Linked DNA regions of Paraneptunicella aestuarii. The protein of the gene in region 1 interacts with the protein of each later gene in a pairwise test. Links are inferred from orthologs where the notes say so. Each region holds a gene or a part of one and is shown in the gene's direction. Other genes may lie near its edges.

What was found.
Region 2: the proteins of KIH87_RS03475 (region 1) and KIH87_RS01660 interact in binary tests that used the Escherichia coli proteins (3 or more experiments, as listed by UniProt). The link is inferred for Paraneptunicella aestuarii from one-to-one orthologs.

What each region holds. Positions count from the first base shown.
Region 1 is NZ_CP074570.1:802,901-819,352, forward strand. Bases 12,579-15,434 are described here. They hold KIH87_RS03475 (RodZ domain-containing protein), read left to right. Parts: upstream 12,579-13,352; coding sequence 13,353-14,516; downstream 14,517-15,434. Other genes in these bases: pilW (type IV pilus biogenesis/stability protein PilW), read left to right, coding at 12,579-13,335; ispG (flavodoxin-dependent (E)-4-hydroxy-3-methylbut-2-enyl-diphosphate synthase), read left to right, coding at 14,559-15,434. Outside these bases: KIH87_RS03400 (adenosine deaminase), read right to left, coding at 1-157; KIH87_RS19460 (EamA/DMT transporter family protein), read right to left, coding at 241-522; KIH87_RS19465 (EamA family transporter), read right to left, coding at 559-1,086; KIH87_RS03410 (hypothetical protein), read left to right, coding at 1,242-1,739; KIH87_RS03415 (hypothetical protein), read left to right, coding at 1,917-2,225; KIH87_RS03420 (GGDEF domain-containing response regulator), read right to left, coding at 2,222-3,976; KIH87_RS03425 (sensor histidine kinase), read right to left, coding at 3,985-4,734; suhB (inositol-1-monophosphatase), read right to left, coding at 5,321-6,094; KIH87_RS03435 (DUF6694 family lipoprotein), read left to right, coding at 6,521-6,856; KIH87_RS03440 (DUF7424 family protein), read left to right, coding at 6,879-7,523; tRNA (cytosine(32)/uridine(32)-2'-O)-methyltransferase TrmJ, read left to right, coding at 7,654-8,382; Fe-S cluster assembly transcriptional regulator IscR, read left to right, coding at 8,494-8,967; KIH87_RS03455 (IscS subfamily cysteine desulfurase), read left to right, coding at 9,002-10,153; ndk (nucleoside-diphosphate kinase), read left to right, coding at 10,354-10,785; KIH87_RS03465 (bifunctional tRNA (adenosine(37)-C2)-methyltransferase TrmG/ribosomal RNA large subunit methyltransferase RlmN), read left to right, coding at 11,074-12,210; more of pilW, read left to right, coding at 12,304-12,578; and 2 more genes.
Region 2 is NZ_CP074570.1:391,777-408,188, forward strand. What follows is about bases 1-2,816. They hold KIH87_RS01660 (rod shape-determining protein), read left to right. Parts: upstream 1-794; coding sequence 795-1,838; downstream 1,839-2,816. Other genes in these bases: KIH87_RS01655 (formylglycine-generating enzyme family protein), read left to right, coding at 1-572; mreC (rod shape-determining protein MreC), read left to right, coding at 1,874-2,794; mreD (rod shape-determining protein MreD), read left to right, coding at 2,794-2,816. Also shown: more of mreD, read left to right, coding at 2,817-3,273; KIH87_RS01675 (Maf family protein), read left to right, coding at 3,297-3,902; rng (ribonuclease G), read left to right, coding at 3,892-5,355; KIH87_RS01685 (YhdP family protein), read left to right, coding at 5,387-9,253; KIH87_RS01690 (carbon-nitrogen hydrolase family protein), read left to right, coding at 9,294-10,121; metalloprotease TldD, read left to right, coding at 10,114-11,568; KIH87_RS01700 (methyl-accepting chemotaxis protein), read left to right, coding at 11,869-13,560; KIH87_RS01705 (Ig-like domain-containing protein), read right to left, coding at 13,716-16,235; ribosome biogenesis factor YjgA, read right to left, coding at 16,238-16,412. UniProt on the Escherichia coli protein: Forms membrane-associated dynamic filaments that are essential for cell shape determination. Acts by regulating cell wall synthesis and cell elongation, and thus cell shape.

The sequences.
Region 1 (16,452 bases):
TTTCAAAGTTATAGGCCTGTTCGACTTCTTCGATGCTGTTATAGGGGAGTGAAACACTGTGTTTGTGTGCCAGTTGCATCATGAGTTCAGGTTCCAGCGAACCTTCAATATGCAAATGTAATTCGGCTTTGGGAATTTGGTCGATAAGTTCATCCATCATAATAGCGCGCCTGCCTTATGGGTTTAAATGAGTATAGCTAACTGCCATTAATCTACATCAATAAAACAGGTGCGGGTAGTTTATTTCTTTTTACTACTCACCATGAGGGCAAGAACAATAAATATTCCACCAATACCCAGGCGAACCCAATCGGCACTGCCATTCCAAATGAGCACGTTAACCAATATGCCTGCCGGGATGAGCATGTTGTTCATTACCGCTAGTTGCTGCGCAGATACCTGTGTGGAACCGTAACTCCAGCCCAAATATCCCAAGCCAGAAGCGACCACACCTAACCAGAGCAATACGCCGTATTGTACTTCGTTGGAAGGGATTTTGTTCCAGTCAGCCCAACTGAACATGGCAATACTGGTAATGATTAACGCGCCTAAAAAGAACTAGGCAAATCGGGTTTTGTGCGGCACGTTTGTGCTTTGACTGTGATGCCGATACCAGACTTGCCCAAAGGCAAAACAGGCATTGGCTGCCTGAATGAGCAGAAAGCCTTGCCAATAGTCGCCACTTAACTCTGTCCAGCGAATGACGGCTGCTCCGGCAACGGCTAACACCGCTGGCAGCCAAAGGCTTTTGGCAATGGATGAGAGTAAACGTTTGGCAAACAGGTCGGCGAACAAGCTGACATAAAGCGGCGTAAATATGGTGAAAAGTAACAGTTCAGGCACGCTCAGATATTGATAAGACTTATAAAGAAACAGGTACATGATGCCAATTTCAATAGCTCCAATGGTCATCAGCGTGAGCGCTTGTTTCCAGTCTACTTTACGCAAGAAGGGCAAGAATATGATTAAGGCCAGTGCCATTCTGGAAGTCACGGCGATATAGGCATCAACCTGACCTGCCAAGTACACGCCAATCAGGGAAAAGGAAAACGCCCATAACGCAGTGATTAACCACAACAATGCCATTAATTCGCCTCAATCATTTTGTTTGCATGTTTTGCTGGCGCAATATTGCAGTGAGTCGCCATCCCTTGCAAGTTGTTGAAGCTGCGATTTTTCTTTGGCACTGAACTTGCTCTTTTTTGTCATCTTTCATAACGATAATGAGCAGGAATAATCGCATGATTGTAACTCAATCGGACTACATGTCTTGGCAGCAAATGTATGGACAGGCTGCTGCTGGAAAATCTGGTACTTCAACTGATACGAAAACAGACGCAATTGGTGGGCAAGCTCTTGCCACAAGCGCAGAACAAAGCGGCAACGATGTTGTCGATATTCAGTCGGAGAAAGATTTCCTGCAAGTCGCTTTTGAGAAAACCCTGAATCATCGTTTAGGTATTGATCAGGAAAAAATGGAAGAGATCAAAGAGGAAATTGAGAAAACCGAGCAAGCTATTGAAGCGCTAAATAAAACCAAGCCACTAAGTGAAACACAAAAGAAGGAACTTAACCTGTTGGAAGAGCGTTTAGAAAAATTGCAGCAAGCTTTGGAAGAGTTGGTGAAACAGGCGGCGGAACGCTCTAATGGCTCAGAAAATAAAAATTCTCAGGCAAACCTGAATTCTCAATCAAATAAACAGCTTGCTCAATATCAGTCGGTGTTTGCACTTTTGTAGCATTAATGAGCAAGGTATTGGATCGCATACCATGAATCTGAACCGTATAAACACAGAGAAATTTCGAGGCTAAAATAGCACTCTAGGTCCAGTCTGAATAAGTGCGAGTGGAACAATAATCATATTGTTCACAGGAGGATTTCGCTACGCTTGTTCGTTAATACAGTGGTTAATAAAATGCGCTCCGTTAAGTTACTCTCTTGTGCTGTTTTATCTGTGTTTTTGTTAAATGCTTGTGGCGATAAGAATACGTGGCAAGAAAAAGTCTGTATCAATGCTATTAAAAAAGTCGCTCGTTATGGTTATGAAATCCATTCCTTATATAGCCAACCTAATAAGCTGATTTCCGGACGTACCGATGTAATGGGGATCGCGACTATCGACGACGGGTTTGGTGCTGGAAAAAGAGAATCATTCCGTTGTTCAGTGGATGATGATATTCATGAAACTCCCAAAGAAGAAGATGTGAGAGTTTGGATTTACTAATCCTGGCAAGTCTCTTTGGGCTGTGTTAATGAGTCTAAAGGCTCTGGACGAGCAAAGTAAAAACCCTGGAATAAGTCACAGCCGAGTTGTTGCATAACATGGTATTCGGGTTCTGACTCTATTCCTTCAGCGGAAACTTTCATATTGAGCCTGTGTGCCATTTCGATTATGCCTGCAATGAGTGCTTGATGAGGTGTGTTTTGGTCGATATCACGTATCAGGATGCGATCGATTTTGAGGTAGTCGATAGGCAAGTTGATAATGTTGGTCAGAGACGAATACCCGGTTCCGAAATCATCAAGTGCAATAGCAATTCCATGTTGTTTCAGCATTAAAATATGATTGAGACAACGATCTGCATTTTTAACCAGTTCTCTTTCTGTTAATTCTATACACAGGTTGGTTTTAGGGATGTTTAGTTTGTTCAGGCTTCGCAGGAGAAAGTTGTAAAAGTCGGGGCTACTCAATTGTGCTGCGCTGATGTTGATTTTAATCGTGACGTTGCTATTTGCCAGATTGCTCATAAGCTGTGCCGACTTTTCCAATGCCAGCATAGTTAAGGAGTCTGCCATTGGGCCATTTTCCAAAACCGGTATGAACTCTGATGGTGGAATATTGCCGAGCAAATGAGAGTTCCATCTGAGTAAGGCTTCGTAAATTAAATTGTGTTCATTGTAGGGGTCTATCACTTTTTGAAAGTGAACATCAAACTCGTTGTTCTGTACGGCAGCATATAATTCATTTTGAATTTGTAAGGTGCGGGAAAATTGCAGACGCATTTTTTTCGTATAAAAACAAACTGGCACATTGCGCTTTTCTTTCGCTTCGTACATGGCATAGTCGGCCTGTTTTACCAATATTTCCGGTGTCGGCCCTTCTGGATAGAAAGCCACGCCAATGGATGGTTGGCAGGTTAGAGCTTGTTGCTCAGTAATAAATTCCTGTTCAAAACTTTTTAGTATTCGATTCACCAAGCTAAATACTTCGGAGCGGTAATCCAGTAAGTCGGTTAGCACAACAAATTCGTCGCCGCCGAGGCGAGCAACAAAATCACTGCTTCTGACCATGTCATTGAGCCTTTGCGCGACCTGTTTTAGTAGTTCGTCGCCCACTTCATGCCCCAATGTGTCATTAATGGTTTTGAAGCCGTTCAGGTCAAGGTAGAGCAATGCTACCGCTTTGCCGCTGAGCATGGCGTTATGGAGGTTTCGGTGCAGGACTGATTCAAAGTAGGAGCGATTGGGTAATTGCGTGAGGAAGTCGTGCTTGGCAATTTTTTCCAGTTGTTCATATCTGCTATGCGATTCTTCCAGTGCTTTTTTCAGTAGGTGCTCAGAGTTTTTTCGTTCAATAGAGTAACGAATGCTGCGAGCCAGTATGTCGGAATTGATTTGATCTTTGGTGAGGTAGTCCTGAGCTCCCATTTTCAATGCTTCAAGGGCGGTTTTGAGATCATCTATTCCGGTTAGTACCACGATGGGCAGTTCGGGAAAACGGGCATTAATTACCGACACGTTTTCCAGCCCGGAACTGTCTGGCAGGTTCAAGTCCAGTAAGATGATGTCATAGTTACCTTTATCCAGTTCCTTCAATGCATCAGAAAAATACTTTACGTTTTTAAAATTACTCGTACTCAGAGACGATTGAATTATCAATTGGTTGATAATTTCAATGTCGGAGTAATTATCCTCAAGCAATAAGATGTTCTTGGGATCGTAGTAACAACACACATCAAGGTAACGTTGAACCATGTCGCCACCTAATTTACCGGTTGTAGAAATTCAAAACTGGCGCTAAAGCCTTTGTTTACATCTGAGTGTAGTTTTAGCTTGGCTTTATGTTGCATTGCCACTAAAGCGCAATAGCTCAATCCCATTCCCAAACCCGGATAATCCCTTTCGTCAACACCTCGGGTAAATGGACGCGTTAGTAAGGGGAGCTGCTTGGCGTGAACACCAATGCCGTTATCACTGGTTGTTAACACGTATCCGCTGGTAATGGCGTTGCAATCAATCGTAATGCGTGGGGTATGGGATTTCTTTTGAGGCTGGTATTTAAGCGCATTGTCGAGCAGGCTGCTGATCAGAATTGACATCTGATTTTTTCTGGCACTAATGGTTTTGGGTAAATCCTTAATCGTAATATCCGGAATATTGTGATTACTACGAGCTCCCGATTCGTGTTTCAGTATTTGTTGATGAACGATTGTGTCGACCAGATCTGAAAAGTTGAATTCTGTTACAGGCTCTGATTCGTGTTGCAGGCGTAAGTAATGGACAAGAGCTTTAATCATGCTATCCATTTTTTCACTGTTTTCCTGGATCAGGTTAAACCAGATCTGTTCATCTTCAGAAATGTTGTTTCCGTGGTGTTTCTTTATGAGTTCTGCGAAACATCGAACGGCTCGTAAGCATGCGCCAAAATCATGAGATAAACCATGTGCAATCTCTTGCAGAAGCCCTTGCGAATTGACTTCATGTGAACCTGAAAATTGTATGTTATTCAACACTCGACTCTCCTGAACTGATAACACTGTTAATGCCTGAGCTTGTTATTATTTTTTAGCGATAAATTTTATTTAAGCCTCATTGGGTTTTTAATAGGATTATGTTTTGCTCTTTCTCCTTGTTGGAGAATGCTGGTACTTAAAATCAATTAACTGATGCCTGCTAACCATCTGGCACATTAATGATTGGAATGAGTGATTTATTTGATCTGGATGGGTGTGGGATGCTTCTGAACGTAGCTTTGCCACACCTGCTTTGAACAGGTTTGATGTTGAATATGTGGTCGCTATATTTGTCCAAATACTCATATTCATCCCTAATGACCGTTACTCTCCGATCTGATGTGCAATGACATGGAATTGACACCATATCGTCTGAAAATAAGACAATAAAATTGAGTATAGATGGTTATTCTTGAAGCGCTAATGGGAGTTAATAAATAGTTATGGCTATTTATCTATATTCTGGAAAAGCTAAATAACCCCATATATGGGGTTAAATAAAATCAGCCTGTAAAGGCATGTGATGATTTGAGAAAATTGCCTCTTTCGGTGAACAAAAGAGGCAATAGACACTATAAATGGTGGGTTACTTAAGGATTTTTACCAGCGACTGAACAATTTTAGGGTTGCCAGCAACGGCTTCTTCTTTCTTCAGATGGTCGTGCCCGCCTGCGAAATCAGTGACCAAACCACCCGCTTCTTTCACTAATAGTTCACCAGCGGCGATGTCCCAAGGCTTAATGCCTTTTTCCCAGTAACCATCCAGGCGACCTGCTGCCACATAGGCCATATCCAGAGCGGCAGAACCTGAGCAGCGTATATCGCCGCATTTTTCATAAACCTTGCCAAAGCGCTCAATAGCTTCTACAGAGTTTTCTTTCTTCTTATATGGAAAGCCTGAGCCCAGAAGCGTGCCGGTTAGTTCTTTGCTTTGATTCACTCTCAAACGGTAATTATTCATTTGAGCACCTTTTCCTTTTGATGCAGTGAACAATTCGCTACGAATAGGATCGAATACGACGGCTTGATCCAGTTTGCCTTTGTAGAATAACGCGATAGAAACACAAAAGTGTGGTACGCCCATAACAAAATTGGTTGTACCGTCGATAGGGTCAATGACCCATTTGAAGTCTTCAGAGCCTTCGGTGATACCACTTTCTTCACCCACAAAACTATGTTCCGGGTAAGATTGCTTGATTTTGTTGATAATGATTTGTTCTGCTTCTCTATCAATTTTGGTTACATAGTCATTATCGCCTTTTTTCTCTGCTTTAATGTCTACGTCGGACTCAAAACTGCGAGCAATAAAATCTCCTGCAGATCGCGCAGCGCGGATCGCAATATTCAACATAGGATGCATGTTCGTACCACCAAATTGTAAAAAGAACTGTTAGGCCGACTCGCCATTATGGTTATCCATATATGTATGGCTGTCGGGTTGTAGGGCTGTTATAGAGCCAAAAAGTATCCGCAAAAACGGGTAAAAATAAGCATAGCCCAAAAGCGGCGCGCACTCTAACAGAAATTGAAGGGAAAATAAACTGGAAAAGCAATTGTTGAGTGTTGTGGTAGTTGTTAAAAAGGATATGGGGATTTTGAAGGTGTTCCTTCGTTTGTTTGGGGAGTTATAAAAAATAAACCAATATAAAAATTTATAAAAAATAACAATGAATTAATCATTTTTTATGGAATAATCTGCCTCGCGAGCATGCTCGTTTTTATAAAGGCTTAGGATTTACTTTGATTAACGCTATGACTATTAGCAAGGATATATTGGGAAAATGTTATGAAAATTTTATTCAGACTATTAATTTTAGTTTCAACTATCAGCTTCTTGACTGCATGTGGCGAAGCCACTTTCGATTCATCTTCTGATGCTGCCAAAAAAGATTCTATTCAGGCAATGATGGAACCCCTTTCTTCAGATGACAAACAAAAGTTAGAAGAAGTTATTAAAGGCATTTACATGATAAATGTGCTTAGAAATATTGGGAATGATATTTCAAAAGAAGAAATGATTGCTCAGGTTGATGAAAAGTTGAATGGCAAGACTGCTAAGGAAATCTTGGAGCTCGGAGAAAATATTAAGGAGGAAATGAAGAAAGGAATGAATAACAATTAAATTTTTTTAAAGGAATAAAAAAATGCATTATTTTAAATTTCTTCTGTGTTTTGGACTTTTATTCCTTACAGGATGCAAAGGCTCTATCGAAACTAGGGTTAATATTTCAGATTTACTTTCCACTAAAACCAAAGATATTGTTGGAGACCTTTATGTTGAGGTTCCAAGCTGCACATCCTATAAGGATTCCCGCCAGGAATCGGATTCTTTACAAAAAGCAAAGACCCAGATATCTAACATCTTTACAGGGGCTCAGTTCAATGAATGTTTTACGAAACAATTCAAATCTTATGCTCACTTTCATATTCCCATGGTTTTAGAAAGAGACAACGATGGAAAACTTGCTTCAGAAACGAAATTAAATATTCAGTCTTCTGAAGACAATTTGTTGGCTGTTGGTTTCCCCTCTTCCATTGCAGAAAAGTTGAAACGTCTTGAAGAGAGTTCTCTTCGCACTCAGTCGCTTGACATCGAAGTTAATATTGAAGTTGTTAACGATACTGGGAAAAGTCATTCGTTTAGGGTGATATCTGCATATATCGATGGTGACCCATATGTATATGAGAGTTTGTCAGCTCCAGCAGATTCATCGTTTTTAGTGACCCTTTCTAATGTGTCAGTTGATAACGCAAAACAGAACGGCTCAACCTTCGTTTTGCTTCATTAACAATATTTCATTTCTGGCGTCTTGGGTAACTCTGAGACGCCTTATTGCATTTCGGTTGAAAATCACATTTATCAATATGCTATGATGCGCCCCTTAAAAAATTAAGAGCTATCGGGTATTCATTTCAGCTATGTTAGATAAGGTTAAGATTGTACTGGTAAACACTTCCCATACCGGCAATATCGGTTCTGCTGCACGCGCCATGAAGACCATGGGGTTGTCTGAGTTAGTATTGGTTAATCCTGTTTCACCCATTGATGGTAAAGCCAGTGCCTTGGCGGCGGGGGCGGGTGATGTGTTGGCTCATGCGCAAACCTTTGACAATCTGCAAGATGCCATTAGTGATTGCGGTTTGGTAATTGGAACCAGTGCTCGTTCTCGTACCTTGTCCTGGCCGATGCTGGATTCAAGAGAATGTGGCAAGAAGATTGTTTCTGAATCTGAGCAATACAAAACCGCGCTGGTGTTTGGTCGAGAGAACAGCGGCTTATCCAATGAAGAATTACAGCTATGTCACTTTCATGTGTGCATTGACGCTAACCCTGAATACAGTTCTTTAAATTTGGCGGCGGCGGTGCAAACTCTCTGCTATGAAGTTCGCATGGCGTTTCTGGAAAAAGACAAGATCCCGTCACAGCAAAGTGAGTACCCACTGTCGGAAGAACTTGAAGGCTTTTATGTGCATTTGGAAAAAACCTTGCAGCGTACCCAGTTCATTATTCCTAATCATCCTGGCATTGTGATGACCAAGCTGCGGCGCTTGTTTAATCGTGCTCGTCCTGAATCGCAAGAGTTGAATATCTTGCGCGGTATTTTGAGCTCGGTAAATAAGGTGGCTGACGAGGCTGGAAGAGAATAGCGTCGGCAACATTTTCTTTACAGACCCGAGTCGGCTTTGGCTCCTTTGGAATACTTGACTGATTTAGTCAGGTATGTGACTATCCTTGGCAACTCAACCAAGGCAACTGTTATGAAACTTACTTCCAAAGGTCGATACGCTGTAACTGCGATGCTGGATGTAGCGCTGCATTCTCAGAAAGGCCCTGTGTCGCTGGCAGATATCTCTGTCCGTCAGGCGATCTCCCTATCTTATCTTGAACAGTTGTTTGCCCGTTTGCGTCGTGAAGAATTAGTTTCCAGTGTTCGAGGCCCCGGTGGTGGTTATCGCTTGGGTAAAGAGCCTGAGATGATCTCTGTTGGTCAGGTGATTCGTGCCGTTGATGAGACCGTTGATGCTACTCGCTGTTCCGGTGCGGCTGATTGTCAGGGTGGAGAGCGTTGCCTTACACATAGCCTTTGGCAAGATTTGAGCGAGCGAATCGCAGTATTTCTTGATAACATCACGCTCGGAGAGTTGATGTCTCAAGCTGATGTGAAGAATACTGCGGATCGTCAGGACAGTAAGACATCATCCAGAGAAATTGAAATTAGCATGCAACTGTAAGGGTTGTGCAAAGTTCTTCTGAGTAAGGTTCTTTATGTCTGCGCCTATTTATCTTGATTATGCTGCTACGACGCCAGTCGATCCCGCTGTGGCAGAGTTAATGTCGAAATACCTCACAATGGATGGATGTTTTGGTAATCCATCATCACGTTCTCATCGCTATGGCTGGCAAGCCGAAGAAGCGGTTGAGGAAGCTCGGGAACAAGTGGCTAACCTTATCAATGCCGATCCCCGAGAAATTGTATTCACTTCCGGTGCGACCGAATCCAACAATCTTGCGATTAAAGGTGCGGCTCAGCAATATCAGGAGAAAGGCAAACACATCATCACGTTAAAGACGGAACATAAAGCCGTGTTGGATACTGTCGAGTGGATGGCAGAGCAAGGGTTTGATGTGACGTTTTTGGATGTGCAAGCCAATGGCATGTTGGATATGGAGCTGTTTGCCAAAACGCTGAGAGACGATACGGTGTTGGTGTCTGTGATGCAGGTAAACAACGAAATTGGCGTTATCCAGGATATTAAGACTGTCGTTTCTTTATGTGCTGAACGTGGCATTTTGGTGCATGTTGATGCGGCTCAGGCCACGGGAAAACTACCCATTGATGTACGTGAGCTGGGCGTTGATTTGCTATCCATTTCTGCTCATAAATTTTATGGCCCCAAAGGTATTGGAGCGCTTTACGTTAAGCGTAAGCCTAAAGTGAGGCTGGTTGCTCAGACTCATGGCGGTGGGCATGAACGTGGTATGCGTTCGGGAACCTTGGCAACGCATCAGATTGTTGGCTTGGGTGAAGCCTGTCGTTTAGCTGGTGAAAAATTGCAAGCGGAAGCGCAAAGGATTCTCAACCTGAAACAGCGCTTTTGGCAGAAAGTGCAATCATTACCTAATGTATTTGTGAATGGTGAGCAGTCGGCTGCCGTTGCGGGCATTATAAATATCAGTTTTGCCGAGGTGGAAGGTGAAGCCTTGTTAATGGCGTTGAAAGATGTTGCTGTCTCTTCTGGCTCTGCCTGTACTTCTGCCAGTCTTGAACCTTCCTATGTGTTAAGAGCATTAGGCGTTGAAAATGAACTGGCACATGCCTCTATTCGATTCAGCTTTGGTCGTTTTACCACTGAGCAAGATGTTGATAGAGCGGCTGATATTGTGATTGATGCCGTTAGCAAGTTACGTCAGGTTTAGCTTGCTGTTCAGGTTAAACAGTGAGCTTAAAGTCTCTGATTTCACGATGGTTTATTATTTTTGCCCAGGCTTAATGAACAAGCCTGTGAATAAAATGATGCAGAAAAGTTGAAAAAAAAGCTCGCAAGGCATAGGCACGGCTATTTTTATTGCATATAATCCGCGCCGTTTTTTTGAATTAAGCAAATTGGAGCCGATTCATGGCACTTGAACGTACTTTTTCTATTATCAAACCTGATGCCGTGGCTAAGAATGTCATCGGTGCGATCTACAACCGTTTTGAAACTGCTGGCTTGCGCATTGTTGCATCTAAAATGGTGCATTTGAGCAAAGACAAAGCGGAAGGTTTTTACGCAGAACACAAAGAGCGTCCTTTCTTCCCTGCATTGATCGAATTCATGACTTCTGGCCCTGTAATGGTTCAAGTACTTGAAGGCGAAGACGCAGTAAGAAAAAATCGTGAAATCATGGGTGCAACTAACCCTAAAGATGCATTGGCTGGTACTTTGCGTGCTGATTTCGCTGAGTCTATCGACGAGAATGCTGTTCACGGTTCAGACGCACCTGAGTCTGCGGCGCGTGAAATCGCTTATTTCTTCGCTGACGAAGAGATTTGCCCTCGTACTCGTTAATCTGCGATACAAAATAAGTCATCAGGGCGCTTAATGCGCCCTTTTTGCGCTTTGTTTTGTGCTTTTTGCTGAGGCGTTTTTCTAATCTTGATTCCTTATTAGCGACTCAATATTCGAAAGACATTTTTGAAACGCACTTTCAAAAGACATGATAGGACAAATTCTATAGTCGCTTTTTACACTATAAATTTGTACAATATTTCGCCTTTTTGCGAGCTTTTGACTAAACCTGTTAGCTAAGCTTGTATTTAGACAACACCTGTAACACCTAAGACTGAGGATAACAGCATGACAGCAGTGGCGCTGCCGAGCAAAACCAACCTGTTGAATTTCGACAAGCAAGGCTTGCGTGAGTTTTTTGCCAGCATTGGTGAAAAGCCTTTTCGTGCTGATCAGGTTATGAAGTGGATTTACCACAATGGTGAAAGCGACTTCAATAACATGACTAACCTCAATAAAAATTTGCGGGAAAAGCTGATTAATACCTGTGAAGTGAAAGCGCCCGAAATTTCCTTTCATAAAGAAGCGCGTGACGGCACTATCAAATTTGCCATGTTGCTGGAAGGTGGACAGGAAGTAGAAACTGTCTGGATACCAGAATCGGATCGCGCCACATTGTGTGTGTCTTCCCAGGTGGGTTGTGCCTTGGAATGCAGCTTCTGCTCTACCGCTCAGCAAGGTTTTAACCGTAACTTGTCGGTTGCTGAAATTATCGGTCAGGTTTGGCGTGTTGCTAACTTTATCGGGTTGAGCAAAGACACCTCCAAGCGTCCTATTACCAATGTGGTGATGATGGGCATGGGTGAACCCTTGTTGAATATGAAACATGTTGTTCCCGCCATGCGCTTAATGATGGATGACTTTGGCTTTGGCTTGTCCAAGCGCCGCGTTACCTTGAGTACCTCTGGTGTCGTTCCGGCATTGGATATGTTGGGCGATCAAATAGATGTTGCTTTGGCCATTTCATTGCACGCTCCCAATGATTCATTGCGTGATGAATTAGTACCGGTAAACAAGAAATATCCTATTAGTGAGTTTTTAGCCTCAGTTCGTCGTTATTTGACTAAATCCAATGCCAATCAAGGCCGTGTGACGGTTGAATACGTTATGCTTAATGGCGTGAATGACAGCATGGATCAAGCCCATGAGTTGGCTAAGGTATTGAAAGACACGCCGTCCAAGATCAACCTTATTCCTTTTAATCCTTATCCTGGTTCGCCTTATACCTGTCCGAGTAATTCTCGTATTGACCGCTTCTCCAAAGTCTTGATGGAATATGGCTTTACTGTTGTAGTGCGCAAGACTCGCGGCGATGATATTGATGCGGCCTGTGGTCAGTTGGTTGGCGATGTGATCGACCGTACCAAACGTATGATGAAGAAACAGTCGAAAGGGGATGCCATTCAGGTTGCGATGCAGTCGTAATACTTGAATATTTATCCTATCTATTCGATTTTTCTTAGGTATTATATAAACTGTTTTTAAATCATACGATTACATTCTATGTGGAAAGTCTCCATGGATGCAACGCTACAAGTCGGAGCTCGCGGTAAATTGAATATCCGTTGGCATAAACTAGTCAAATCTTTATTAGTGGCTATAGGTCTCTTGTATCTAGCGGGATGCAGCTCCAGTTCTTCGTCTGTTCATCAGAATGTGAATGAAGTGGAAGCGGCGAAAACGCGTGTTTCTCTTGGCTTAACCTATCTTAAAAATGGCAACTATACTCAGGCAAAAGCGAATCTGGACAAAGCGCTGAAATTTGCTCCCGGGTTAGTTGATACCCATTTCGCCCTTGCCTATTACTATCAATCTGTCGATGAGCCTCGCCTTGCTGAACAATATTATCAACAGGCGTTAAGGCTGGATGATGAAAATGCCGACTTGCTGAATTCTTATGGTGCGTTTTTGTGTACTCAGGGAAGCTATGCTCTGGCTGAACGATATCTGCTCCAGGCCATTAATTCTCAGCAATATGCACATACAGCCGGTTCCTATGAGAATTTGGCCATTTGTAGTCAGGCTCAAGCCAAGATTTCTCAAGCCATTGATTATTTGAAGACGGCCTTAAGCCATGAACCAGGCAGAGTGAAAAGTGCTTTTCTGTTGCTGGAAATGACGGTGTCTGCGCAACGTTGGCAAGATGCCAAGGATGCGTTGCAACGATTTGAAAAATTGGCTCCGGTCTCGGCTCGTTCTCTTGAATATGCGATTGCGATAGAGCAGGGGCTTGGAAATCAGGATGTTGCCAATGGGTATCGAGATATGTTGCAGCAGTTGTACCCGCAATATGAGCCGTCCCGTTTGATTGATGTAGCTGAGGAAACCAGCAAAGGTATTGAAAACGCTACCACAATGAATAACGGCGAATTGGAAAAGCCTGCGTTGTCAGATAGAATCCACGTGGTTCAGCCTGGAGAGAACCTATATCGCATATCGTTGAAATATAATGTACGTATGCAACGTCTTATTGAGTGGAACGGGTTAAGCACAAACTCACAGATTAAAGTTGGAACACGATTGATTGTTTCAGATCCTAACGCTAAATAGCGGGAAAAGTAGTAATAATGAGTAACGAAACACAGGACGATATTGAATTAATTAGCCCGGGCTCGATATTGAAGACTGCCCGTGAAGAGCAGGGGCTTACGCGTGAAGCCGTTGCCGATAAGTTGCACCTGCGCTTACAGATTATCGTTGATTTGGAAGAAGATAATTATTCGGCTGACATTTCTGCCACTTTTACTCGCGGCTATATCAAATTGTATTCACGCTTGTTGGGATTGGATTACAACAAGGTGTTAGAAGCTTATCAGCAGATGAATGCACAAGAGAAAGAGCCGGCAAAATTGCAGAGCTTTTCTCAAAAAGTGTCGAAACAAGCCAGCGATCAACGTTTGATGATGTTTACTTATTTCATCATCATTATTGTCTTGGCATTGGTTGTGATGTGGTGGTTGCAGCAAGGGCAATTTAGCACGAGTCTGTCTAGTAAGAGCTCACCTGCACAAACTTCCCAGAAGCAGACGACTTCAAGTCAATCAGCTAAAACGAATACAAGCAGTATGAGTCATGTGGCTGAACGCCAAAAAAATCGTGAAGAATCAGAGCTAAACACGGATGCTCCGGATGCTGATCGTATGGAAACATCGGAAACATCAATCAGTTCTGATGAGCTGGATTATTCATCTGACACTGGCGCGCCGTTTGAATCTGATAATGTGTCTGTGGCTGATTCTAAGGTTGAACAAGTCGTTGAAGATGCTGATGAAGCGTTGGCTGGTGCTAATGTGCGTGCTACGCAAGACAGTTCTTTAGCGGGCGACTCGCTACAAGAAATCACGAGGCAGGAAGATAGCTCTCAATATGCTGACGTGACTAGTGAAGAGATAACAAGCTCAGATATGAACGATTCTTCTACAGATTCAATGACTGCAGAGGAACAACCTGAGGCACAGGGTGATAGCCAAGTGGTTATGTCAGACCCTGTTGAATTGGTATTCACCTTTGCAGGCGATTGCTGGGTCAAGATCACTGACGCAACCGGAGAAGATATTGCTTACGGTGTGAAAGCGTCAGGTCGTGTTATGCCTGTGTCGGGTATCCCGCCTTTTGAAGTGGTGTTGGGAGCACCTGAGTCTGTACAAATCACCTTTGCCGGTGAGCCTGTCGATATGTCTCGTTTTAGAGCGGGATATACAGCGCGTTTTGAATTACCTCTTGGCGAATAAATTGCAGATGCTCATAGTGGAAATAGTGGAGTAAATACCTCAATGCAGACAGAGTCGCCTATCACGCGTCGTGAATCGACGCGGATTAATGTCGGAAATGTTCCCATTGGTGCTGGTGCACCTATTGCTGTGCAGTCTATGACCAATACTTCCACCACTGATGTGGACGCTACTGTCGCGCAAATTAATCGAATTGTGGCGGTTGGTGGTGAAATTGTGCGCGTGTCTGTGCCTACTATGGATGCCGCAGAAGCGTTTAAAGTGATCCGTGAGCGAGTGAATGTGCCACTGGTCGCTGATATCCATTTTGACTATCGTATCGCACTTAAAGTGGCTGAATATGGCGCTGATTGTCTTCGTATTAACCCGGGGAATATCGGTAACATGGAGCGTGTGAAAGCCGTTGTTGATAGTGCGAAAGACAAGAATATCCCTATTCGCATAGGCGTTAATGCCGGATCGCTGGAGAAAGATTTGCAGGAAAAATATGGTGAGCCAACACCGGAAGCGCTGGTGGAATCGGCAATGCGCCATGTGGATATTCTCGACAAATTGAACTTTGATCAGTTTAAGGTCAGCGTTAAGGCGTCAGATGTTTTTCTGGCGGTTGGTGCTTACCGTTTGCTGGCAAAACAAATTAAACAGCCGTTGCACTTAGGCATCACTGAAGCGGGTGGTTTTCGTGCTGGTGCAGTGAAGAGTGCGGTCGGACTCGGAATGTTACTGGCTGAAGGTATTGGCGATACGATCCGTATTTCGCTCGCCGCCGATCCGGTGGAAGAAATCAAAGTCGGATTTGATATTCTTAAGTCGCTACGCATTCGTAGCCGGGGTATCAACTTTATCGCTTGTCCAACTTGTTCTCGTCAGGAATTCGACGTTATCGCTACAGTAAATGCTTTGGAAGAGCGCTTGGAAGACATTGTTACGCCAATGGATGTCTCGTTGATTGGCTGTGTTGTCAATGGCCCGGGTGAAGCCGAAGTGTCTGATTTGGGACTTACGGGTGCTCGTAATATGAGCGGTTTTTATCTGGATGGTAAGCGACAAAAAGAACGTTTGCCCAATGACCAGTTGGTCGAGATTCTGGAACAGAAAATCAGAGCAAAAGCGGCTCAGTTAAGTGCCGAAAATCGTATTCCTACGCAAAATATTGATTAGTCTTTAATGATCTATCTACAGCCGGATTTACCGAGGTTCGGCTGCTCTCTATTCCCTACCTGTTTTTACATCGCATTAGCGGGCTTGAAGCGTTGTTGTTTGCCTCGAAAATCCCTATAATGCATGGCTTTTTGCTGAAACGTGGTATTTAACCCCCGAGAGATCTGACGTCGTGAGTAAAACAATCCAAGCTATTCGTGGAATGAATGATTGTCTGCCAGAGCAATCAAGGCTTTGGCAGTGGATGGAACAACAAATTCGAGATGTTGTTGCCAGCTATGGATATGAAGAAATCCGTACTCCTATTGTTGAAAGCACCGATCTGTTTAAGCGTTCAATTGGTGAAGTCACCGATATTGTGGAAAAGGAAATGTATACCTTTGAAGACCGCAATGGTGACAGCCTGACTTTGCGCCCTGAAGGCACAGCCAGTTGTGTTCGTGCGGGTAATGAGCATGGATTATTGTACAACCAGCAACAGCGCCTTTGGTATATGGGGCCCATGTTCCGCCACGAGCGTCCACAAAAAGGGCGTTATCGTCAATTTCACCAATTTGGTGTGGAAAACTTTGGCATTGCAGGCCCTGATATTGACGCAGAAGTGATTTTGTTGAGTGCTCGTTTGTGGAAGAAGTTTGGTATCGCAGACAATGTGCGTTTGGAGTTGAATTCCTTAGGTTCTAATGAAGCTCGTGCGGCATACCGTGAAAAACTGGTTGAGTATTTGTCGCAATACAAAGACAAGCTGGATGAAGATAGTTTGCGCCGTTTGGAG
Region 2 (16,412 bases), 420 kb from region 1 along the record:
AATTCCAACACTTTGTTTCTGCAACCAGCTATGTAACTGATGCTGAAAAAGGGCGTGGTTGTGCGTTTTATGAAGGTGGTCGTCCGGTTTGGCAAGAAAATCTGAACTGGAGAGCGCCGGGTTATGCTCAAACAAAAGAGCATCCAGTTGTGTGTGTGAGTTTGAAAGATGCGCAAGCCTATGTTGACTGGCTAAGTGCCAGCAGCGAACAAAGCTACCGCCTGCCAAATGAAACTGAGTGGGAATATTCCGCTCGTGCTGGCAATGAGTCAGATTATTGGTGGGGTGACGGCATTGGTACTGATAATGCCAACTGTGGTTGGTGTGGTAGTCAGTGGTCAAATGTTAGTGCTGCGCCAGTTAGCTCCTTTGAACGTAACGGTTTCGGCTTGTTCGACACTGTAGGTAACGTTTGGGAGTGGACTGTAAGCGAACGCTCTCAAAGTGGAGCGGTAGTTCGAGGCGGTGCCTGGAACTTTGCGCCCAGATTGGCGAGAGCTGCAACCCGTATGGAACTTGACCCATCGTTCAGATCCAACTATGTTGGATTCAGAGTCTTGCGGGAACAATAACCAGGTTACTGATAAATCCCGGTATACTTACCGGGATTTTTTTATACTTTACAACGAGCCATTATCTCGCCCATTCTTAGTAGGTGAAGTTGGCAGCGAAGCCCTTTAGCTTCTTGAATAAGCTGTTGAATGAGAGATAGCTTGCTGAATGGCGGGGGCATTGGTAAAGTTAGCGAATTTCCGTATAACCACAACAATTTACAATAAGGAAGCGGCCATTCCATGTTTAAAAAGCTTCGGGGAATGTTTTCCAACGACCTTTCCATCGACCTCGGCACCGCAAACACACTCATTTATGTTAAAGATCAGGGTATTGTTCTTAATGAACCGTCCGTAGTGGCAATTCGCCAGGAACGAGCTGGTGGCCCCAAGAGCGTTGCAGCCGTTGGTGCGGAAGCAAAACGCATGTTGGGACGTACTCCCGGTAACATTAAGGCCATCCGTCCGATGAAAGACGGCGTTATTGCCGATTTCTACGTGACAGAAAAGATGCTGCAGCACTTTATCAAACAGGTTCACGACAACAACATTTTGCGTCCAAGCCCTCGAGTGTTGGTATGCGTACCTTGTGGTTCAACTCAGGTAGAACGACGCGCAATCCGTGAGTCGGCTCTGGGAGCTGGTGCTCGTGAGGTATTTCTGATTGACGAGCCTATGGCTGCGGCTATCGGTGCAGGCTTGCCAGTATCAGAAGCAACGGGCTCAATGGTTGTGGATATCGGTGGCGGTACTACTGAAGTGGCCATTATTTCATTAAACGGTGTTGTTTATTCTTCATCTGTTCGTATTGGTGGTGACAAGTTTGACGAAGCCATTATTAACTACATTCGTCGTAACTTTGGTTCCTTGATTGGTGAAGCGACTGCTGAGCGTATCAAGCATGAAATCGGCGCAGCCTATCCAGGTGAAGAAGTGAAGGAAATCGAAGTTCGAGGCCGTAACCTGGCAGAAGGTGTTCCTCGTGGCTTCACACTAAACAGCAACGAGATCCTTGAAGCACTACAAGAGCCGCTAACCGGTATTGTGTCTGCGGTAATGGTTGCCTTGGAGCAATCACCTCCAGAGTTGGCCTCTGATATTTCCGAACGAGGCATGGTGCTAACCGGCGGTGGTGCGTTGTTGAAAGATCTGGACAGATTGTTGATGGAAGAAACAGGCATTCCAGTTGTTATCGCTGATGATCCTCTAACCTGTGTGGCCAGAGGTGGTGGTAAAGCCTTTGACATGATCGATATGCACGGTGGCGATTTATTCAGCTACGAATAATCCTTGTTTAATAACAAGCGCTAATCGAGCATTTCATGGAAAATATTTTTATTCGAGGGCCATCACTTAACAGCCGGTTGCTGCTTGCTGTTGTCTTGTCTGTCTTTCTTATTGTGCTCGATTATCGTTTTAAAACCTTCAGTGGAGTTCGGATTTATCTGAACTCCATGGTTGTTCCGCTGCAATACATGGCTAATATGCCCAGTGAAGCAATGAACTGGCTTTCGCGCAGTTTAGCTTCCAAACAACGATTGCTGGAAGAAAACGCAGAACTCACACACCAGGCAACGTTACTTAGCGAAGAGCGCTTACGTTATCAATTCCTGAAAAAAGAAAACGACCGTTTGCGTATCCTGCTAGGCTCCCCTGTTCGAGAAGATGCGCGCAAGATGGTCGCTGAGTTAATGGCCGTTGATAGCAACCCTTATAGTCACCAGATCGTTATTGATAAAGGTGCTGCTCACGGGGTTTATCAAGGTCAGGCGGTATTGGATGAACATGGCATTGTTGGGCAGGTTCTTCAAGTGGCGAGCACTAATAGCCGCATACTGCTCATTTCTGATTTAACTCATGCTACCCCATCACGTATTCAGCGTAATGATGTTCGTGTGATTGCGTCTGGTTCCGGTGCATTAAGTGAATTGGTTATTGAACATGTGGCACACAGCACCGACATTCGTGTTGGAGATGTGTTAGTTTCATCGGGATTGGGGAATGTATTCCCGGAAGGCTACCCGGTTGCCACTATCACCTCAGTAGTACGAGATGAATCTCGTCCTTTTGCCAGTATACGAGCTGAGCCAGCAGCCAGACTGGATCGTTTGAAATATCTCCTTTTGCTTTGGCCTTCCGATGCGCCAACGCAGCCTGTTCTTGGCGATGGTCAACAGGAGAGCTTGCCTGATGATACCGCTGTTGATGTCAGCATTGATAATAAAAAAGCAGGAGGCCGATAATGTTTCAGTTACGACATTACATTATCGGATTAAGTATTCTGTTTGGGCTAATGCTGCAAATTATGCCCATGCCAATTATTGTTGACCCTTATCGCCCTGACTGGGTGTTTTTGGTGATCGCTTATTGGAGTTTGGCATTGCCAAATCGAGTGAGTGTTGGTGTGGCGTTTCTCAATGGCATTATTTTGGATGTACTGCTAGGAACGCCTTTAGGTGTACACAGCTTGGCGTTAAGTGCCGTAACGTACGTTTTGGCTGCTAACTATTTACGCTTGAGAAACTACTCTGTGTGGCAGCAGGCGATCGTCATTGGGTTACTCGCGTCTTTCTATCACTTAATTGTGTTCTGGATTTTGCGACTGTTAACCGACATCAATTTTAACTTTGAATTATTATGGCCGGTACTGACGGGTACTTTGCTTTGGCCCTGGATTTTCTCTCTCCTTAGAAAAGTTCGTCGTCAGTTTCGCGTTACCTGATCCTGATATCATTCCGGAAAAATATGTCTACACAACTGATTTTAGCGTCGCAATCGCCGCGCAGAGCTGAATTATTAAGTCAGATTGGGGTCTCTTTTCTTAAATATCCCGGTGATGTTGACGAAACCCCACTGTATAATGAGCCCCCTCTTGATTACGTTGAGCGCATGGCGCGTGAGAAAGCCCATGCGGTGGCTACTGAGCTGAGCAATAGCGAGTTAGCGAAACAGCACCAGCGTCTGGTTATTTTGGGTTCGGACACCATTGGTGAATGCAATGGCGAAGTGCTGGTAAAACCTACTGATTTTAATGATTTTAAGCGCATGATGCAGATGATGTCAGGCTCTATCCATTATGTTCATACTGCTATTGCGGTGAGTATGGATGGACAGGTGTCATCTCAGGTAGTGACGACAGAAGTGGAATTCGGGCAATTGACCGAGGCTGATATTAACTGGTATTGGCTAACCGGAGAGCCTCACGATAAAGCGGGTGGATACGCAATACAGGGCTTGGCCGGACAATTTGTGAAACAAATCCGGGGTAGTTACAGCGCTGTTGTGGGTTTACCTTTGTATGAAACCGTTCAAATGCTGAAACAGGCAGGAATTCGCGCCCATGAGTGGTGAGTTACTTATTAACGTTACACCTTCGGAATCTCGAGTCGCCTTAATCGAAAACGGCTTATTGCAGGAGATCCACGTTGAACGCCATACCAAACGTGGTCTGGTGGGTAACATCTATCGAGGTAAAGTAAGCCGCGTATTACCCGGTATGCAAGCCGCTTTTGTTGATATTGGACTGGAGCGTGCCGCGTTTTTGCATGCTTCTGATATTGCCTTGCATAACGAAGTTGCTGGCGAAGTGCCAGAGCATCATTTTGAGAAAAAAGACATTCGGGAACTGGTGCGTGACGGACAAGACATCGTCGTACAGGTGGTCAAAGATCCCATTGGCACTAAAGGTGCGCGTTTAACCACGGATATCACCATTCCTTCTCGTTATCTGGTATTTATGCCCAGCGTTACCCACGTTGGCGTTTCTCAGCGTATAGAAGATGAACAAGAGCGCGATCGTTTAAAATCCATGATGTCTGGGCTGGAAGGTGAAGGCGGATTTATTTTGCGCACTGCGGCAGAAGGTGTGGGCGAAAATGAATTAATACAGGATGCCAAGTTCCTGCGTCGTTTGTGGTCGAAAATTCAGGCTCGTACCAAGCGCAAGAAAGTGAATGTACTGTATGAAGATCTCCCGTTGGCACGTCGCGTATTGCGCGATTTTGTGGGCACTGAGCTGGATCGCATTCGCATTGACTCCAAGCTGGCTTTTCAAGAGATAGAACAGTTTACCGGTGAATATGCACCTGAGTTTCACAAGTTATTGGAATGGTATCCTGGTGAGCGTCCTATCTTTGATCTTTATGACGTCGAAAATGAGGTTCAGCGAGCTCTAGAACGCCGTGTGGATTTGAAATCGGGCGGTTATTTGATCATTGACCAAACCGAAGCCATGACCACCATCGACATTAATACCGGTGCGTTTGTCGGTCATCGTAATCTGGAAGAAACCATATTCAACACAAACACCGAGGCGACTCAAGCGATTGCTCGTCAGCTAAGGCTGCGCAATCTGGGTGGCATTATCATTATTGATTTTATTGATATGGTGGATCAAAACCATCAGCGCAGGGTGTTACATAGCCTGGAAGTGGCTTTGAGTAAAGATAGAGCCAAGTCCAAGATTCACGGTTTCACCGCTCTTGGGCTAGTGGAAATGACGCGTAAGCGAACCCGAGAAAGTCTGGAGCATATCCTGTGTGGCGAATGTCCTGTCTGTAAAGGGCGAGGCTCGATCAAAACGGTTGAAACTATCTGTTTTGAAATTATGCGTGAAATTGTTCGGGTTAACCGTGCTTATGATGCAGACAAATTTGTTGTCTATGCTGCACCGACCGTTGCCAATGCCTTAATGGATGAGGAATCTCATGTTTTAGCAGAATTGGAACTATTTGTGTCCAAACAAATCAAAGTACAGACTGAACCCTTGTATAATCAGGATAATTACGACGTAGTCATGATGTAAAATCATGAGCGGACAATTTTAAGGCAATTAAGTGAACAGCGCGCGCTACTACATTTCCTATATCATCAGAAAAATCTGGATGGTGTTCGCCGTATTGACGGTGACATTAGCCTTGGTGATCACGTTGTTGCGCTATTCATTGCCCTACATGGACACCCAGAAGACGTTTATTCAGAATTGGTTGCTGGAGACCTATGGCGCAGAAGTCGAGATTGGCTATATCAGCGCAATCTGGAAAGCCCGAGGTCCCGCCATTGTACTGAAAGACCTCACACTGGTTCATAACGATAACTCTCCTATTGCCTTTAGTGTTGATGAAACTCAGGTTGAACTGGATCTCATCTCTTCCTTGCAATCCTGGCAAATTCATTCCAAACGTTTCAATTTGATTGGTATGGATATGCATGTCGATTTGGAACAATTGCAGCAAGGTGGCAGTAATTTCCCGGTTGTTGACGCCCTACAAACCTTATTTTTGGAACAACTACAGCGCTTTTCCATCAGTGATAGTGACGTCACTATTAAAACCCGTCTGGATGAGCAGCAAATTGAGGTTCAGCAATTGTCGTGGCTAAACAAAGGCACTCGACATCAGGGCGTTGGGGAAATGCGTGTTGCGGAATTGGCGCGTAACTCTGCCCGCTTTGTTCTGGATTTAACGGGTTCAAAAAACGAATTGGAAGGGACTTTTTATGCCAAGGGCGAAGATTTGGACTTGGCTCCTTGGGTGAAGGAATTTGTTCCCACTGAATATAATTTGAAGAAAAGCCGCGGGAATTTCGAATTATGGGCTGGTTTGTACAATTCTCAGGTTACGTCAGTACAAGCCAATTTCAGCGAAAGCAGCTTTCTTTGGCAAGGTAAGAAGAAAGGTTCTGAGGTTAGTGCTAATGTTTTGAAAGGCGAGTTTGCCGCACATCCATCGGGTAATGGCTGGTTGTTCAACATGAGTGACTTCATGTTGCTGGTTAACGACAAAGCATTAGCGAGCAATTGGGCTGGAGAAGTCACAAAATCGGGTGTGTTAACTTTCAATAACGTTGAGCCAGTTAAGTTGTCCCCTATTTTACCTTTAATGAATGTGCTTCTTGGTGCAGAACAGGCTGAGCCTATTTTGTCACTTGCACCCAGTGTTCAGGTTGATCAGGTTCATTTTGAACTGAGCTCAAAGCAAGTGGCGGCTCAATTACGTTTTTCTGACCTGCATTCCAACGAAAACGACGCAATACCAGGTTTGCAAAATTTGGCAGGCAGTATTTCCTGGTTAGACAATATCATGCGAGTGGAATTGAACTCATCTCAGAGTGAACTTAAAAGCGGGCAACTACTGGGTTACAACTTGCCCTACGAAACACTACGCCTGGATGCTTTTTTAGATGTCTCTGGTGACACATTGGAGCTGTTTGCACCAGAAATTTCAATTCATGGTGACAAGGTTAATATTGATACTTCCTTAAGATACCAATCTGATACTGAGTTGTTCCAGTTGATTGGCAAGCTGGATGATATGTCTGTCGAACAGGCAAAAGCGCTTTTTCCTCGTAATTTGATGGGGCCAGAAACCACAGAATATTTGCGTGAAAATCTCCATGAAGGTGATGTGAGTGGTTTGCAGGTTATTTGGAGTGGGCAGTTTAGTCACTTTCCCTTTGAACAGAATCAAGGGGTTTTTCAGGCAGGAATTGAGCTTCGCAATGGGCGCTTGGAGTTTGACGATTCTTGGCCTGAGTTGAGTGAATTGAGTGTTGATTTGCTATTCGAGAATGCAGGTTTAATGATGACCAGTCATCATGCTCGTTTGCTCGATGTCATGGTAGAGAATGTGCAAGCCAATATTCCTGAATTAGCGGAAAACGCAGTCTTATATATTGATGCCAAGGGTGAAACCACCGGGACTTTGGCAACAGGGGTGCTTCAAGGTAGTAGTTTGCAGGATAGCGTTGGCGCAGCGCTGGATTTTGTTCAGGTGAGCGGGCCTTTGGATCTCAAACTGGCTTTGACGATTCCGCTCAACGGTGTTGATGTTGTGGCGGACGGAGAGGTCACGTTTAAAAACAATCCAGTTTATATTCCCGACCTGGATATTCAATTGGTTAACACTCAAGGCGTTTTATCTTTCAGGAATGAAAAGATTGTTTCCAATGATCTGACTGCCATTTTGTTGGGGCAACCTATGTCTATGACTGTAAAAGGTGAACAGCAAGAGGATGCTTATAAAGCCAATATCAGTTTTGCAGGGGATTGGGATGTTGCTCAGTTAGTGCAGGATTATCACTCAACCTTGCAGCCTTATTTCAAAGGGAATACGCCTTGGCAAGGAGAGTTGGCGCTCACCCTTCCTGAGGAAGGTTTTCACTACAGCATGCAAGTGCATTCTCAGTTACAGGGTATCGATCTGGATATTCCCGAACCCTTTAAAAAGAGTGCTGATCAGGAACGTTTATTATTTTTGGATAGTGAAGGCGATGCTACTGCCTCAACGGTTCGTATGTTGATGGGCAATGAAATTAAATTTAACGGTATTTTTCCTCACGCTGACAAGCAATTTTCTCGCGCTCATTTGTCAATTGGAAGTGATAACTTCGTTGGAATGGGATTGGGGTTTAGCGTCTCTGCTCAATTAGACAGTTTGTCCTTTACTCCCTGGTATCACTTTATTGATGCTTTAGTCTCTGGCTTACCTGACGGAGATAAACCCATTCTTGAAGCACCACAACGGGTGTTTATTGAGACTGAGTCCATGCTCTTTGCGGGTCAGAAAATCAGAAATGTATCGGTTTTGGCTAAAAACCGGACTGATGACTGGTTGCTGGATGTGAACTCTGAACAGGCTCGCGCTAAAGTTGCTATGTCCAAGCAATTGTTCTCCAGAGGTATGACGGTAAATGCTGACTACATTAACCTTGCGGAATGGAACAATGGACTAGAAGATACTCAGGGGGAACCTGAGATGGATTACAGTAAGTTGCCGCCGTTCAAGTTTGAGTGTAAACAGTGCTTATTGAGCGGGTATGAGCTTGGTAAGGTGAAAATCAATATGGCTCGTAACTCTTCAGGAATGCATATTGATTTGTTTGAGCTCAACAAAAAGGACGGCAAAGTCGTGGCGTCTGGCGACTGGTTCATCGAAGGCGAATCTAACAGTACCTGGCTAAAAGGCACTTTTACCAGCAGTGACATGGGGAGTTTTCTGAAAGATATGGATTACGACTCTGGCATTCGTGACTCTGATGCCAAGATGGATTTTAACCTTACCTGGAATCAATCTCCTTTCGATATGGATCTTAATACCATTAATGGTGACGTAAAATGGCATCTTGGTGATGGTTATCTGACCGATGTCAGTGATCAAGGGGCACGTATCTTTAGTATTTTGAGTCTGGAATCCTTGATCCGTAAGCTGACTCTGGATTTTCGTGATGTCTTTGCGAAAGGCTTCTTCTACGACAAAATGGATGGCACTTTCCAGGTTAGTGATGGGCGAGTGACGACACGCGATACTCATATTGATGGTGCAGCTGCGGCAGTGAAAATTGAAGGCTACACTGATTTGTCCGATAAGAAACTGAATTATATCGTAACGGTAAAACCTAATTTAACCTCCAGCTTGCCTGTGTTATTGGCGTGGATGGTCAACCCTGCCACCGCGGTTGCTGCCTTGGCTTTGGATGAAGTGATTACGTCTGCTAATGTGGTGTCTAATATTAAGTATTCACTTACTGGAACCTTGTCTGAACCAAAGGTGGATTTACTTGATAAAGCCAGTAAATCTGTTGAGCTGCCGGCTAAAAAGCAAGCCCCTGTAGAACCTGCTAATGGTTCTTTTATTCCTAATCCAGCGATAAAATCTCCACAAATAGGTGATTCAGAGGTAAACAAAACCGGTATAAATGGCTAATATACTTACACTATCCTTCCAACCTAGATAGAGAATGCTAATGGATGCAAGACTTGCCGCAATGCAGTTAGTGTCTGTGCCGGATCCGGAAGAGAATCTGGCGCAAATCGAAGCTATTTTAAAAACCATGAAAGTTGATGTGCCGACTTTGGTTGTTTTACCTGAGTGTGTTGCCAGTTTTGGTGCTTCAGATGCGTCATTGCTTGAAATAGCAGAACCGGTTGGGAATGGAAAAATCCAGAATGCATTATCCAAAATGGCAAAAACCTATGGTGTCTGGATAGTGGCTGGCACTATGCCGACATTGATTCCTGATGATCCCAAACGTTATTCGGCTAATTGCTTTGTGTTTGATGATCAAGGAGTGGTAAGAGCCGATTATCAAAAGATTCATATGTTTGATGTTCAGGTTGGAGACAATACCGGTTCCTATCTTGAATCTCGCTATACCCGACCAGGAGAAAAAGTCACGGTTGTTGAAAATACGCCGTTTGGTCGCTTGGGTGTCGCGGTCTGTTATGATCTTCGTTTTCCTGGCCTTTTCCAGGCAATGGGGGAAATTGATGTGTTGGCTTTGCCTGCTGCGTTTACTCAAAAGACCGGTCGAGCTCACTGGCATCCTCTTTTGCAAGCTCGTAGCATAGAAAAACAATGTTATGTGGTTGCGGCAAATCAAGGCGGTGAACACTTGAATGGGCGTCGTACCTATGGCCATTCCTGCATTTATTCAGGATGGGGTGAACTATTAACTGAGATCCGTGAAGGGGCTGGATGTGTTTCCGCTCCGATGGATTTTAAACACTTGGAAGAGTTGCGCCAGAATATGCCAATTACCAAGCAAAATCGCTTTAGGAGTGAACTTGTCTAATTTCGTTGAACAACATCTTATTCAGGAGTCTGGATTGCAGTCTTCTGATCTGCAAGACATTCTGGGTTTAATCTATCAGCATGACACCGATTTTGCGGATTTGTTTTTCCAGTCTAGCCAGCACGAGGTTTGGGTGTTGGAAGACGGTATCATTCGTGAAGGTAGTTATAACATTGAACGCGGTGTCGGCGTTCGAGCGGTAAGTGGAGAGAAGACGGGATTCGCCTATTCCGATGTTATTACTCGACAGGCATTGGAAGAGTCTGCGAAGGCGGCTCGGAGCATTGCTCGTTTGGGCGGGCAGCATAAAGTGAAGCCTTTCGCAGGTAAACATGCACAGGAGCCTGCAACAAAGCACTACGGGCAAGATAATCCACTATTGGGTATGGTGGAAAATGACAAAATCCAAATGCTTCGTGCAGTTGATGCTTATATTCGTAATAAAGAAAAGGATGCTATTCAGGTGGTTGTTAGCCTGACAGGCGTCTATGAAGAAGTGTTGGTGGCGGCAACTGATGGCACCTATAGTACAGATGTTCGTCCTTTGACACGTTTGAATTGTTCAGTGGTTATTGAGCGTAATGGCAAGCGAGAAAGAGGTAGTGCTGGAGCTGGTGGGCGTACAGGATATCAGTTCTTTCAAGAGCTGATTGGTGGTGTGCCACGTTATCAAACTTTGGCTGATGAAGCCTTGCATGTCGCGAATGTGAATCTGGAAGCCGTTGATGCACCTGCGGGCGTTATGCCTGTTGTGCTTGGCAATGGCTGGCCGGGCGTACTGTTACATGAAGCGGTTGGTCATGGTTTGGAAGGTGATTTTAACCGTAAAGGTGCTTCCACATTCAGCGGACGCATCGGTCAGCAAGTGGCGGCTAAGGGCTGCACCGTTGTTGATGACGGAACTATTGGAGCTAATCGGGGCTCAGTTAACATCGACGATGAAGGTACACCTGGGCAGTACAATGTTCTGATCGAAAATGGTGTGCTTAAAGGCTACATGCAGGACAAGATGAATGCTCGTCTGATGGGAACCAAAGTCACTGGAAATGGACGTAGGGAGTCTTATGCGCATTTACCTATGCCCAGAATGACAACGACGTACATGCTACCTGGAGAGTATGAGCCGGAAGAGATTATCGCCAGTGTGAAAAAGGGCATTTATGCGCCTAATTTTGGTGGTGGTCAGGTTGATATTACGTCCGGTAAATTCGTGTTTTCTACCGCTGAAGCTTACCTGATTGAAAATGGCAAGATCACCGCGCCAGTTAAAGGAGCGACCTTGATTGGTAACGGGCCGGAAGTGATGCAGAAAATTTCCATGTTGGGAAATGACTTAAAGATGGATCCCGGTGTTGGCATTTGTGGTAAAGATGGTCAGAGTATTCCTGTTGGTATTGGTCAACCTACCGTTAAAGTGGATGAGCTGACGGTTGGTGGCACAGCCTAGATTTTTAAATCATACACCAAAGATTAACAGGCTCTAGAGCCTGATTATTTCAAAAGCCACCTTTATGTCAGGTGGCTTTTTGTATCCGACCTTTATCTCAGCCATTTATGGTTTTTATTTTGTGGTTTTTATGAAATCTCAGGGTTTCTGATCATTTTCACTTCTTTAATATTCAACGGTAAATTTATTACCTATTCTTAATTGTTCTGAACCTATATCAATATCCCGTTAATTAGACCGGATCAATGTGAATTCTTGTCTTATACTGAAATCATGTCTTGCAGGTTAGCTAAGTTTGTGATGGCTGAAGAAAATAAGAGCATTGGAATTCTCCCAACAGTGGTAATTATTGCGGTCATAGCTGTGTCAGCTGGTGGTCTGGTTGGATTTGTTCTGGATGATTCTCCCGGATGGATGGTCGGTGTTGTTAGTGTGATACTCGGCTTATGTATTAGCTTAATACCTATCTATAGCCGCTTCCTGAAGCCTTTATCTGAAGTTGCACCAGTGATGTTACAAGGGTTTCAAGACTTTAAACCTTATAGTCAGGACAAAGAACGGTCTGCTGGCGTTTATGCGCCAATGATGGCATCTGCTCGAAATTGCCTGAGTAGTTTTTCTACGGCAGCTCAAAATCTTGTGAAGGATGGAGACACTCTGTCTGTTGGCGCGGCCAAGGTGTCCCATTTCGTTGATGGTTTAAAGGTGACTATTAATGATCAGGTCAGAATGGTGACTCAAATCGCCGCAGCGGCAGAGGAAATTAATCAGACTTCAGATCATGTTGGCGTGAGCGCTAAAGAAGCCATGCAGGCTGCCAGTGATACACGCGAGAACTGTGCCAAGGGGCAGGAAGTGTTAAGGCGTACCATTAGTGAAATCAATAAAGTCAGCGACAACGTAGCTGTTACTTCTGAACAGATTGCTTCATTGAAGAAGATGTCTGAACAAATTCAGGGTATTACCCAAGTTGTAAACAATGTTGCAGAGCAAACTAACTTATTGGCTCTGAACGCAGCCATTGAAGCCGCTCGTGCCGGAGAGCATGGAAGAGGTTTTGCGGTCGTAGCTGATGAAGTCAGGCAGCTGGCAACCAAGACTACGGCAGCGACCAGTGATATTAGCCATATGCTGGATGAAATGGAAAAAGGCACCCTGAGTTCTGTAAAAATTATGCAAGAACTGTCGGGGAATGTTAACCAGGCAGTGTCTACCACCAATGAAATCAATAGTACCTTTGAGAGTATTATCGATAAGGCGGGGCAGTCAGAATATAAGATTCAACATATTGCTGAATCGTTGGAGTCGCATATTGCTGCCACCAGCGAAATTTCCAGTTCTATTCATCATATTCAGGAAACGTTAGAAGAAACCGAAAAAAAGGCACAGGTTTCAAAAGATCAGGCTGCGTTTTTGGCCAAAGTAGCTGAAAACATATACGAATACCTATCCCCTTTTAATCTGGATACGGTTCATGATCGTATGAAAGGCATTTTGTTCGATTTATCCAGAGCCTTCGAGCGCGAATTTAACCGCGCGATTGCCAATGGTGAAATTACCGAGCAAAAGCTATTTGACCAAAATTACAAACGGATCCCCAATACGGATCCACCCAAGTATCACAGTGCCTACGATGATTATACCGACAGAGTTTTCCCCGGTATCCAGGAAAAGGCTTTAGCGGATTTTCCCGATTTAATTTACGCGGCGGCGTTGGCAAGAGATGGCTATTCTCCTACGCACAATAAGAAGTTTTCTCAGCCATTAACGGGCGATTACGAGAAAGACATGATTAATAACCGCACCAAACGTATTTTTAAAGATCCGTTTGCTGTGCGGGTTTGTCAAAGCACAAAGCCGTTTTTGCTGATTACCTATACGCGAGATACAGGGCAAACATTCCATGACTTGTCTGCACCTATTTATTTGAACAATAAGCATTGGGGAGCCATTCGGATTGGCTATGCAGCGCGTGAAGATAAGATGAAGTAGTGCATACTCGCATCAACCTTCTCCTTCAAGGGGAGGGGCTAATTTCTCTATTCGCCATGCTGGTGAATGTCAGCCTCTCCCCAAGCGCTGAAAAATACAAAAAGCCCTGAAATAAGTTCAGGGCTTAAGTGATAGTGTTTCTATCCGTGAGGGGACTAGGGATCCAAAGTGACCTTAAAACTCACTTCTGTTTGATTTCCTCTTGGGGTTTGGATGCGATATCGGTACTGCACCTCACCCGGGGTTGTATTGGTAATATTATCCAGAGTCGTTGTACTTCCAGGGACTCTTGAATCTTCGCGACGTGTAGAGTTAGATACCCTGTCAATAATCAGTTCAACGTTACCTGTTTGAGTGTTAATAATGCCTACTTCTGTACCAGAGGGCATGACTTGCTCTGCGGTATCATAGTAAACCAGTGTAAGATCGGAGGTTTCGCCATTTGCGAGCGTTAACTTGTTTGGTGAATTAATATCGGGATCATTATCAAAGACCACATTATTAATGTTACCAACATCACCGTTATACACTCTCCAATAAGCCGATGAGCTACTCATCACTATCACTAGAGATTTACGCACATGTAAGGTTGTGCCTTCTTCCTGACCGCAAAGTGTAGCTGATTGACACTGAGGCCCATTAAACAAACCGTCGGCTTCGTTGAATGTGAGGTCACTGTTGTAGTCAATAAAGAGTTCCGATGGATCTTTTACGCCGTTTTCATTATCGTCACGCCAGGCTTCTGAATGATCCACAAAACCTGTTTGAGCTGGTGTTGATACGGCTAATCCATTGTCGTTTCCATCCGAGATGGGGCCGCCATCATTGTCGTCAAAGATATTGTTACCATTGGAGTCAATGAGCGTTTCATGCCCTATGGCTGTTGCCAAAATAGTGATGCGGTGATCACTGGGGCGAGGGTTTGAAGATGTCCAGGTAACGCTACATGTACCGGTATTTGGTAATGTGGGGTCAATATCCCCATTGGCATCTTCTCCTGTAACACAGCTAGGTTCTATCGTTCCACCTTCGGTTGTAAAGCTGACGGTTGTGCCGTTAGGTACGGGGTTGTTAAAGCTGTCCGCTAATCTGGCTACAATGATTGCTGTTGTGCCATCAACATTGAAGGCTTCTGCGTTTAATAGAGAGGAAGATAAGCTGAAACTGTTTTGATCGGGCAGACCTGTGTTGACAGATAACAAATCTGACTGCGTGCGGATAATTTCTCCGTCAGCGCCCTCGGTACTCGCCGTTACTCGCACTGCAGTTGGTACGTTACCAGCACTGACTCGAGTGCTTACCTGACCCTGTGAATTCGTTAAACCTGAGAGGGGCTCAATACTTAATCCACCGGTACTGGTGTTTAAAGCGAAACTGACTTCCTGCTGTGCTAACGGATTCCCAAGTTCACCATTTACCTGAAAGGTTAGAGTAGATATTGATTGGCTGTTTTGCCCGCCAGTGCCTTGCAAAACAATTTCACTAGGTGCGGCGGAAACAAATGAAATTGAACCTATTCCTTCTGGCTGAATGGTAAGGGCGCGGTTGATGGTGAAAGTGGTGTTGTTGATCACAACTGAGGCAATAACCTGGTCGGAATTGCCGGTACTACCTGCACAGCTAATGTCTTCATAAGTGGCAGATGCGACACCGTTGATGGTTGTCACAACGGCATCAATGGTTGCTTGTCCACTGCTGACACAATTGGAGGTGAAACTAACAGGGGTGGGTGTTTGAATTCGTTGCCCGGTTTCATTAACCAATGCAACTGAAAAGCCTGCTGTCGCGCCTGCGCTGATAATGACATTACCGTCGCTGTTTTCAGCCGTTGAACCAATGCTGCCTTCAACAAACTGTCCATTGTTATTGATATAGCCAAACAAGGTTTCGCCTTCATCAACAATGGTGTCTGCTGCTTGAATTTCAAAATTAATGGCATCGCTAATTGATAGGTTGTTCACTGTCACATTAGCTTGTGCGGTAAAGGCTCCTAAGTCTGTCGAGGCTGTTTCCAAGGTGACTTGAGTAATACCATTAGCGTTGGTTAACCCTGAGTCTGGTGTTAAGGTTGGGCCGTTTCCTGATACTGAAAAGCTAACAATAGAATCCATTACAGGTTCGTTGTTAGAGTTCAGGAGCTTGGCCTGTAGCTGCACTTCTTCGCCTGCTTTAAAACGACTTACAGGCTCGCCATTTTTATAAATATTGATATCTAATTGGGGATTTGGGTCTTCTGTAAAGGGCAGGGAGATATATTCATAGCTTGCGCTGTCTGTCAGCTCACCATAGGTCGCGGTTAAGGTTGTTGCCCCAATCTCCAAATTGGGATTGGTGATCCTGACTTCTGCAATGCCACTGCTATTCGTTAATGCGGTAGCAGTGGATAAGCCTCCTAATTGAGAAGCTGTCGCAAAATTGACCACTTCATTGTTCAGTGCTGCGTTGTCACTGGTGAGTGTGGCTCTAACACATAGGCTCTCATCTGCGTCGAAGCTGGCTGTGACCACTTCTTGGCACTGACTGTTTAAAATATTCAGTTCAAGCGCAACAACGGGGGGAGTATCACCACCACCATTAAAAGGATCCGAACCATTTGCTCCCGAGGTTCCACCACCACATCCGGTCAGGCTGAAAATGCCTAGTGCGCCGAATAATAAGACTGACAGTCTTTTCATTGTTATTCCTTATCTAATTCCGATCGTAAATATTTAAACAACTCTCTTGCTGCTGTAGGCGGTTTTCCCTGCTCTTGTTCTTTCTTGGCCTGACGTAAAAACTGTCTAAGCTTTTGTCTTTCCAGACCAGGGTGCTCTTCAAGTGTAGCTTGAATGGCCGAATCACCTTCAGATAAA